Alicycliphilus denitrificans K601: one gene and its partner. Each later gene encodes a partner of the first gene's protein in a complex. Links are inferred from orthologs where the notes say so. Each region holds a gene or a part of one and is shown on either strand. Other genes may lie near its edges.

The links.
Region 2: the proteins of dnaX (region 1) and ALIDE2_RS15835 are in contact, whole or in part, in a cryo-EM structure (PDB 8GIZ), measured with the Escherichia coli proteins. The link is inferred for Alicycliphilus denitrificans K601 from one-to-one orthologs.

The regions. Positions count from the first base shown.
Region 1 is NC_015422.1:2,757,748-2,762,365, forward strand. Bases 915-3,781 are described here. They hold dnaX (DNA polymerase III subunit gamma/tau), read right to left. Parts: upstream 3,343-3,781; coding sequence 1,486-3,342; downstream 915-1,485. Other genes in these bases: recR (recombination mediator RecR), read right to left, coding at 915-1,102; ALIDE2_RS13145 (YbaB/EbfC family nucleoid-associated protein), read right to left, coding at 1,122-1,454; ALIDE2_RS13155 (TOBE domain-containing protein), read right to left, coding at 3,525-3,781. Outside these bases: ALIDE2_RS13130 (methionine ABC transporter ATP-binding protein), read right to left, coding at 1-3; ALIDE2_RS13135 (MAPEG family protein), read right to left, coding at 112-501; more of recR, read right to left, coding at 512-914; more of ALIDE2_RS13155, read right to left, coding at 3,782-4,352; ModD protein, read right to left, coding at 4,389-4,618. UniProt on the Escherichia coli protein: Part of the beta sliding clamp loading complex, which hydrolyzes ATP to load the beta clamp onto primed DNA to form the DNA replication pre-initiation complex.
Region 2 is NC_015422.1:3,329,147-3,333,897, forward strand. What follows is about bases 941-3,940. They hold ALIDE2_RS15835 (DNA polymerase III subunit delta'), read right to left. Parts: upstream 2,939-3,940; coding sequence 1,943-2,938; downstream 941-1,942. Other genes in these bases: ALIDE2_RS15825 (TatD family hydrolase), read right to left, coding at 941-1,505; ALIDE2_RS15830 (PilZ domain-containing protein), read right to left, coding at 1,567-1,926; tmk (dTMP kinase), read right to left, coding at 2,935-3,591; mltG (endolytic transglycosylase MltG), read right to left, coding at 3,588-3,940. Outside these bases: ALIDE2_RS15820 (ankyrin repeat domain-containing protein), read right to left, coding at 19-699; more of ALIDE2_RS15825, read right to left, coding at 696-940; more of mltG, read right to left, coding at 3,941-4,583; CAF17-like 4Fe-4S cluster assembly/insertion protein YgfZ, read left to right, coding at 4,630-4,751. UniProt on the Escherichia coli protein: Part of the beta sliding clamp loading complex, which hydrolyzes ATP to load the beta clamp onto primed DNA to form the DNA replication pre-initiation complex.

The DNA of each region.
Region 1 (4,618 bases):
CATGGAAACAAAGAGAAACGCCGCGCGGGCCAGCCAGGGCACGCCCGCGAAGCTATGAAAAAAGCAGCGGCCTGCGCTGAATGGGCAGGCCGAAGGCGCCCATTTTACCGTTCAGCGCCAACCCAGCAGCAGGATGGCGATGTTCACCAGGAAGGCCAGCCCCCAGACCACGCTGCGCGCCGTGGGACTGTCCCCCACGTACAGCGCGATGTAGGACACACGCAGCAGGATGAACACGCAAGCCAGCAGGTCTAGCGCCGCCTGCGGCGCGCCGATCTGGTGCGCGATGACGACCGCGCCGATGAAGAACGGCAGCGCCTCGAAGCTGTTGGCCTGGGCCGCGTTGGCGCGTGCGCGCCAGCCGCTCTGGCGCGCCAGCCAGGCGCGCGGGTCGTGGTTGTCGGCGCCGCGGAAGCTCCCGCGCTTGGCCAGCAGCGCGCACAGTATGGGCAGCAGCGCCGCGGCCAGCACGCACCAGTAGGCCACGGTGAAGCGGGTCATTTTGGGTGCCTCAACGCCGGTCCGCAAGCGCGTGGGCGATGGTGCCCAAGTCCACGTACTCCAGCTCGCTGCCCACGGGCACGCCGCGCGCCAGCCGCGTGACGTGGATGCCGCGGCGCTTGAGCGCCTCGGCGATGGCGTGGGCCGTGGCCTCGCCCTCGGCGGTGAAGCTGGTGGCCAGGATCACCTCCTGCACCACGCCGTCGCCGGCGCGCTCCAGCAGCTTGTGCACGCCGATGTCGCGCGGCCCCACGCCGTCCAGCGGCGACAGCCGGCCCATGAGCACGAAGTACAGGCCCTTGAAGGCGGCCGTGCGCTCCAGGGCGGACTGATCGGCCGGCGTCTCCACCACGCACAGGCGCGTGGCATCGCGCGCCGGGTCCAGGCAGGTGTCGCACACCGCGCCCTCGGTGAAGGTGTGGCAGCGCTCGCAGTGGCGCACCTGCTCGCACGCCCGGGCCAGCGCCTGCGACAGCTGCTGCGCCCCGCCGCGGTCGTGCTGCAGCAGGTGGAAGGCCATGCGCTGGGCCGACTTCACGCCCACGCCCGGCAGGCGCCGCAGGGCCTGGATCAGCGCGTCGAGGGAGCCGGTGTCGGACATGCGCGGGGCGGCGGCGCCGTCAGAACGGGAACTTCATCCCGCCGGGCAAGCCCGGCATGCCGGCCGTGATCTTGCCCATCTTTTCCTGCGAGGTCTCTTCGGCCTTGCGCACGGCGGCGTTGAAGGCTGCGGCCACCAGGTCCTCCAGCATGTCCTTGTCGTCCGCCAGCAGGCTGGGGTCGATGGTCACGCGCTTGACGTCGTGCTTGCAGGTCATCAGCACCTTGACCAGGCCGGCGCCGGATTCGCCCTCGACCTCGATGCTGGCAAGCTCTTCCTGGGCCTTCTTGAGGTTGTCCTGCATGGCCTGGGCCTGCTTCATGAGGCCGGCGAGCTGTCCCTTGTTGAACATGGGTGGTTTCCTTTGCTTATAAAAAAGATGCTTATGCGGGCTTGATGCTGCCGGGCACGATTTTCGCGCCGAACTCGCGCATCAGCTGCTGCACGTAGGGGTCGTTGTGGACGATGTCCTCGGCCGCGCGCTGGCGCTCGGCCGCGGCCTGGGCGTTGCGGCGCGCGGGGCTGTCGATGACCACGCCCACCTCCACGCTGATCTGGCGCGCGTGGCCCGCGGCCTCAAGGGCCGCGCGCAGGCGTTCGCGCGCCGTGGGCTGGTTCAGCGACTCGCGCTCCACGCGCAGCAGCCAGTGGCCTTCGTCGCGCGCCACGAGCTGCGACTGCAGTGCGAGCTCGCGCACCAGGGCAGTGATAGTCTCCTGCGCGATGAGCTGCTGCACCACGGCGTACCAGGCGTCGCCCTCCTCCGTGGGCACGAGCCGCGCCGGCGCGGGCGCGGCGCCGCCCGGTGCCATGGGCTGCAGGCGCGCGCCGGGCTCGGGCACGGTGCGCACAGGTATTGCTACCGTTTCAGGAGCTGTCTGCGCTTGGCTGGCGGGCGGTTGAGGCTTATTTTGTCGGAATTCCTCGGGCGCCCGCACGGGCAGGCGCACGGCGGGCGCTGGGGCCGGGCCACTTGGCGCCGAGGGCTCCGCCGCGCCGATCGCCTCGTGCACCGCCCGGTTCACATCGTCCGGCGTGGGCTGCGGCGGCGCCTCATGGGCCCGCGCGGGCGGCGCGGCGGCGGGTTCAGGCCGCGTCAGAGTTTTTTTTTCCGCCATGGCCGCATCGGCCGGAGCGGGCTTGAAGGCCAGCAGGCGCAGCAGCACCATGGTCAGGGCGGCGTATTCGTCGGGCGCCAGGCCCAGCTCGGTGCGGCCGTGCAGGCAGATGCTGTAGAGCAGCTGTGTCTCGTCGGCCGGCATCAGCGCGGCCAGGCGGGCGATCTCGGCGGCCTCGGGGTCGGTCGCGTCCACGGCGGCAGCCATCTGCGGCACGGCCTGCAGCACGGCCATGCGCTGCAGCACGGCGCTCATCTCCTCCAGCGTGCTTGCGGCCGACAGGCCATGGGTGCGCAAGGTGTCCGCCGTCTCCACCACGGTCCGGCCGTCGCCCTGCGCCAGCGCATCGATCAGGCGGAACACATGGCCGCGGTCCACGCTGCCCAGCATCTGGCGCACGGCGGCTTCCTGCAGCTGGCCACTGCCGAAGGCAATGGCCTGGTCGGTCAGGCTCAGCGCGTCGCGCATGGAGCCGCGCGCCGCGCGCGCGAGCAGGCGCAGCGCCTGGGGCTCGGCGGCCACGCCCTCCTGCGCCAGCACGCGCGCGAGGTGCTCGAGCACCGTCTCGGGCGCCATGGGCCGCAGGTTGAACTGCAGGCAGCGGCTGAGCACCGTGACCGGCACTTTCTGCGGGTCGGTCGTGGCGAGCACGAACTTGAGGTATTCCGGGGGCTCCTCCAGCGTCTTGAGCATGGCGTTGAACGCCGTGTTCGTGAGCATGTGCACTTCGTCGATCATGAAGACCTTGAAGCGCCCCTGCACCGGCTTGTAGACGGCCTGCTCCAGCAGGCCCTGCACCTCGTCCACGCCGCGGTTGGAGGCGGCGTCGAGCTCGGTGTAGTCGGGAAAGCGCCCTCTGTCGATGTCCTGGCAGGCCGGGCACACGCCGCAGGGCGTGGCCGTGATGCCGCCCTGGCCGTCTGGCCCCTGGCAGTTGAGCGACTTGGCCAGGATGCGCGAGACCGTGGTCTTGCCCACGCCGCGCGTGCCGGTGAACAGGTAGGCATGGTGCAGGCGCTGCTGCGTGAGCGCGTTCGTCAAGGCCTGCACCACGTGCTCCTGGCCCACCATCTCCGAGAAGGTCTTGGGACGGTATTTGCGGGCGAGCACGAGATAGGACATGGGGCGTGATTCTATGGTGCGTGGCCGCTCGCCCCGGTTTCCCGGCGTACAATCTCGCCTTGACGGGCCTCCCCGCATGGTGAAGCGGCCAACCGGGTCAGGTGGGGAACCAAGCAGCCCTAACTGTGGAGCCAGTGCCGGGGGTAAGGCTCGTCACCCTCCCCTCTCTTTTTCCCCTCGCCTTACGCGGGAACCCCCACGATCACGCTCGACGCCTTGAACAGCGCCGATGCCGCCGTGCCCGGCGCCAGGCCCAGCGCGTCGCAGCTCTCGTTGGTGATGATGGCGGCCACCGCCGCGCCTCCGGGCAGGCCGATCACCACCTCGGTGTTCACGGCGCCCTTCTGTACGCGCGACACGGTGCCCCGCAGGCGGTTGCGCGCCGAGAACCTGGCGCCCTGGTCGTCCGTCACCACGATGACCGACGAGGCCTTGACCAGCGCGAACGCCTCGGCCCCCAGAACGAGGCCCAGGCTCTGGGCGCTCTCGTGCGTGACGATGGCGACGAGCTTCTGGCCCATGCCGGGCACGTCCAGTTCGATCTCGTCGTTCACGGCCCCGGGCGTCACGCGGGTCACCGTGCCGAAGAATTGGTTGCGTGCACTCGTTCTCATGCCCATTCTCCGTATCAAAAGGAAGTCATCGGCCACGCCCTGCGCCTGCGTGCTGAGCTGGTCCACGAACCGGCGGTGCGCGCGCTCGATGACGCCGAAACTGCGCACCAGGCGCATCCCTCTTTCAGTGAGCTTCGTGCCCCCGCCGCCTTTGCCGCCCACGAGCCGCTCCACGAGCGGCTCGCCCGCGAGCTGGTTCATGGCGTCGATGGCGTCCCACGCCGCCTTGTAGCTCATGCCCATGGCCTTGGCCGCCTGGCTGATGGAGCCATGCGTGGCGATGTACGCCAGCAGCTCCACCCGGCCCGGCCCGCCCAGGCTGCGGCCGCCCACCGTCATCCACACCGATCCGCGCAATTCGATGCGCGCGCCGTCCTGCTGCGCTGCTGCCGTCATGGCCGTCCTTTCATTGAAGGCGCCAGTGTAGAGAGGCTACAGCGGCGCCACGCTCACGCCCACGTCGGCGGGCGGGGCGTAGTGCAGGCTGCTGGTGACCAGCGCATCCACGCCGCTGGCCGCGTAATCCGCCGCGTTGCCGGCGTTGATGCCGCCGGCGGCCAGCAGCCGCAGCCGCGGGTGGCGCGCGCGCAGCGGCGGGCACCAGGCGCGCAGGTCCTGCGGCGCGGCCTTGTCGAACTGCACCACGTCCGCGCCTGCGGCGG
Region 2 (4,751 bases), 570 kb from region 1 along the record:
GCGGCTGCCGGCCAGGCGTCACCACCGCCCCCGGTTGGGCTGGCGCCGGCGCACGGCCTGGGCCACCAGGTCCACCATGTCGGCGCGGTCGGCCTGGCGCGCAAAGTCGATGGCCGTCAGGCCCAGGTCGTTCTTCAACGTGGGATCGGCGCCCTCCTCGATCAGCAGGAGCGCCACGTCGCCCGTGCCGTAGCGCACGGCCATCATCAAGGGCGTGGTGCCGTTGGGCGAGGCGGCGTCGATGTAGGCGCTCTCCTCCAGCAGCAGCGCCACCATGGCGGCGGCGTCCTGCGTGGTGCCCGACGCGGCGTAGTGCAGCGGCGTCCAGCCGGTCTTGTTGACGTCGGCATCCAGTCTGATCAGGGCGCGCGCCGCGCTCAGGTTGCCGCGCAGGGCGGCCAGCATCAGCGCGCTCTCGTCCTTGGCGTTGCGCTCTTCCACCTTCAGGCCCTTGGCCGCAATCAGTGCGGCCGCGGCCTTGCGCGAGTCCCCGCGCAGCGCCACGATGAGCGCGGGCTGGCCCTTGGGGTCGCGCGCGTTGGGGTCGAAGCCGCGGCGCAGCAGGTCGGCCACGGCGGCGCCGTTGTCGAGTTCTATGGCCTTGAAGAAGTCCTCATAGGCGCCGGCATGCGCCAGTCCGGCCACGGGTGCGGCGGCGGCCAGCGCCAGCCATGCCAGGGTGCGGCGGCGGCTCGTCATGCGGCGCCCCCCTGCAGGAACAACCGCTCGAAGTTGCGGCTCGTGGCCCGGGCCACCTCCTGCACCGGCAGGCCCCTGATGGCCGCGATCTGCTGCGCCACGAAGGGCACGTAGGACGGGTTGTTGGTCTTGCCGCGGTAGGGCACGGGAGCCAGGTAGGGGCTGTCGGTCTCGATGAGCAGGCGGTCCATGGGCACGAAGGCGGCCACGTCGCGCAGGTCCTGCGCGTTCTTGAAGGTGATGATGCCGGAAAACGAGATGTAGTAGCCCAAGTCCAGCGCCGCGCGCGCCACCTCGGCCGTCTCGGTGAAGCAGTGGAACACGCCGCCGGCGCGGTTGCCAGCGCCGTCCTCGCCCTCCTCGCGCAGGATGGCCAGGGTGTCGCCCGAGGCGCTGCGCGTGTGGATCACCAGCGGTTTGCCGCAGGCGCGCGCGGCGCGGATGTGGGTGCGGAAGCGCTCGCGCTGCCACTCCAGGTCGGCGATGCTGCGCCCGCCCTTGCGATCTTCCATGCCGTAGTAGTCGAGCCCCGTCTCGCCGATGGCCACCACGCGCGGCAGCACGGCGCGCTCCAGCAGGTCCTGCACCGAAGGCTCGGCCATGTCTTCGGTATCGGGGTGCACGCCCACGGTGGCCCAGAAGTTGTCATAGGCCGTGGCCAGGCCGTGCACGGCGGGGAACTCCTCCATGGTGGTGCAGATGCACAGCGCGCGGTCCACCTGCGCCGCCGCCATGGCCTGGCGGATCTGGGGCAGCTGGCTGGCGAGCTCGGGAAAGTTCAGATGGCAGTGGGAATCGACGAACATGGCGCAATGGAAAACGAAAAGCCTGCCGGAGAGGCCGGCGGCAAGAGCGGGACCGCGCCCCTCAAATGGTCTGCGTGGGCCGGTCGGCGGCCAGGGCCGTGCCCAGGATTTCCTCGATTTTGAGCTTGAGCTGGCGCGACTTCTCGTCCTTGGGGAACTGTATGCCCACGCCCTGCGTGCGGTTGCCGACGGCGCGCGCCGGCGTCACCCAGGCCACGCGGCCGGCCACGGGGTAGCGCTGCGGGTCATCGGGCAGCGTGAGCAGCACGTAGACGTCGTCGCCCAGCCTGTACTCGCGCGTCGTGGGCACGAAGATGCCGCCCTCCTCGAAGAACGGGATGTAGGCTGCGTACAGAGCAGCCTTTTCCTTGATGTTCAGCTGCATGACGCTGGGGCGCGGCGCTGTGGACGGACTGCTCATAGGTGGCCTGGGGAAATCAATGGCGCGAGTTTAGTGTCTGGCGCGCCTGGGCTACAAGCGACTCCAGCATCAAGCCCGCGTTGAAAGGGTGGTCGGCCGTGCGAGCCTCCTGGATGAGCGCGCGCGACCAGCGCGTGAGCGGCCCCAGGCCGGGCGGCCGGGGCAGGTCTGCCGCGTCGAAGTAGCGCGGCTGCGCGCCCACGCGCTGCGCCAGCAGGTCGTGGCAGAGCTTCTGCAGCGCATCCACGGCCTGGGCGGGTTCGAGCTCGGACAGCGCCGAGACGTCTCCGCGCGCCATGGCCTTGGGGATCAGGGCCCAGGCCTGGGGGCTGCGGCCCGCGCGGGCCAGGGCCAGCGCATCGTCGGGCCGCCCGCCCGCGGCGCGCAGCAGGGCCTGGGCCGCATCGGGCGCCACGCCCTGCCCCGCGAGCCAGCCGCGCGCCTCGTCGGGCCGGGGCCACAACATGGCATGGCCCAGGCAGCGGCTGCGGATGGTGGGCAGCAGCTCGTGCGCGGCCTCGGTGGCGAGCACGAAGCGCACGTCGCCCGGCGGCTCCTCCAGCGTCTTGAGCAGGGCGTTGGCCGTCACGTGGTTCATCTGCTCGGCCGGGAACACCAGCACCGCCTTGCCGCGCCCGCGCGCGCTGGTGCGCTGTGCGAACTCCACGGCGTCGCGCATGGCCTCCACGCGGATCTCGCGGCTCGCCTTGCGCTTCTTGTCCTCGATCTCGGCCTGGGCCTTCTCGGGCAGGGGCCAGCCCAGAGCCAGCATCTGGGTTTCGGGCATGAGCACGCACAGGTCGGCATGGGTGCGCACGTCGATGCCGTGGCAGCTCGCGCACCGGCCGCAGGCGCCGTGCTCGCCGGGCGCGTCGCACAGCCAGGCGCGCACCAGCTCCAGGGCCAGCGCGTACTGGCCCAGGCCCGACGGGCCGTGCAGCAGCCAGGCGTGGCCGCGCTGCGCCAGCAGCTGCGCGCGCTGGGCCGCGATCCAGGGCGCCACGGCGTTCATGGCGCGGCCCCCGGCAGCCAGCCGCGCGCGGCCACCGCGGCCAGCATCTGCGCGGCCACCTGCTCGCGCGGCTGCGCCCCGTCGATGCGCGCGAAGCGCCGGGGCGCGCCGGCGGCGCGGTCGGCATAGCCCCGCGCCACGCGGGCGAAGAACTCCACGGGCTGGGCCTCGAACCTGTCCGGCGCGCGTGCCGCGGCCAGGCGCTCGGCGGCCACCTCGGGCGGCACGTCGAACCACAGCGTGAGATCGGGCTCAAGCATCGAATCAGGCCCCAGGCCAATCCCTGTCTGCGCCAGCCGCTCCATATATGAGAGCACCCGCAGATCGAAGCCGCGCCCCGCGCCCTGGTAGGCGAAGGTGGCGTCGGTGAAGCGGTCGCACAGCACGGCCTCGCCGCGCGCGAGCGCCGGCCCGATCACGCGGCACAGGTGGTCGCGCCGCGCGGCGAACGCCAGCAGCGTCTCGGTCAGCGCATCCATGGCGTCATTGAGCAGCAGCGCGCGCAGCTTCTCGGCCAGCGGCGTGCCGCCGGGCTCGCGCGTCAGCGTCACGCTGCGCCCGGCCGCGCGCAGGGCGCGCGCCAGCGTCTCGATGTGCGAGGACTTGCCCGCGCCGTCTATGCCCTCGAAGGTGATGAACAGGCCTGTCGTCATTTGCGTTGATACCGGTTGACGGCGCGGTTGTGCTCGTCGAGCGTAACGCTGAAGTGGCTCGTGCCGTCGCCGCGCGCCACGAAGTACAGCGCGCGCGTATCGGCGGGCTGCACGGCGGCCAGCAACGCGGCGCGGCCCGGCATGGCGATGGGCGTGGGCGGCAGGCCCGCGCGCGTGTAGGTGTTGTAGGGCGTGTCGGCCTGCAGGTCGCGCTTGCGCAGGTTGCCGTCGAACCTCTCGCCCAAGCCGTAGATCACCGTGGGATCGGTCTGCAGCAGCATGCCCGCGCGCAGGCGGTTGCTGAACACGCCGGCGATCTGGGCGCGGTCCTCGGGGCGGCCGGTCTCCTTCTCGACGATGCTGGCCAGGATCAGCGCCTGCTCGGGCGACTTCAGCGGGGTGTCGGGTGCGCGCTGGGCCCAGGCGGCCTCCAGGCGCCGGTCCATGGCGTGCAGCGCGCGGCGCAGCACGGCCAGGTCGCTGCTGCCCTTGGCGTAGGTGTAAGTGTCGGGAAAGAAGCGCCCCTCGGCGGGTACGCCCGGGCGGTCCAGGCGGGCCATGATGTCCGCGTCGCTCAAGCCCTCGGTATCGGGCCTGAGCTGCTCGGCGCGCGCCAGCGCCTGGCGCAGCTGGCGGAAGTTCCAGCCCTCCACCAGCGTGACGGCGCGCAGCGCCTCCTCGCCGCGCACGAGCTTCTGCAACAGCGCATGGGGGCTGGTGCCCTGCGCGACCTCATAGTTGCCGGCCTTGATGCCGCGGTCCTTGCCCGACAGGCGGAACCACAGGAACAGCAGGCGCGCATCGGTGTCGAAGCCGGCCTGCACCACGGCGCGCGCCACGCCGCGCGGCGTGGTGCCGGGCTCTATCTCCAGCTCCAGCGGCTGCCCCGCGCCCACGCCCGCGCGCACGGGCATGGGGGCCTGCAGCCACCAGGCCGCGCCGGCGGCCAGGGCCAGCACGACGAGCAACACCAGAACGAGGAACCTGCGCACAACCCTGCAGCCTGTATGAAGGAAAGCCGGGCATCATAATTCAGCCATGACCGACCCCAAGCCAGTACCGCCGCCCCTGCCCGCGGGCGGCGTGACACGTTTATCCCACCTCGGCGTGATCCGCGTCGCCGGTGAAGACGCCGCCAAGTTCCTGCACGGCCAACTCAC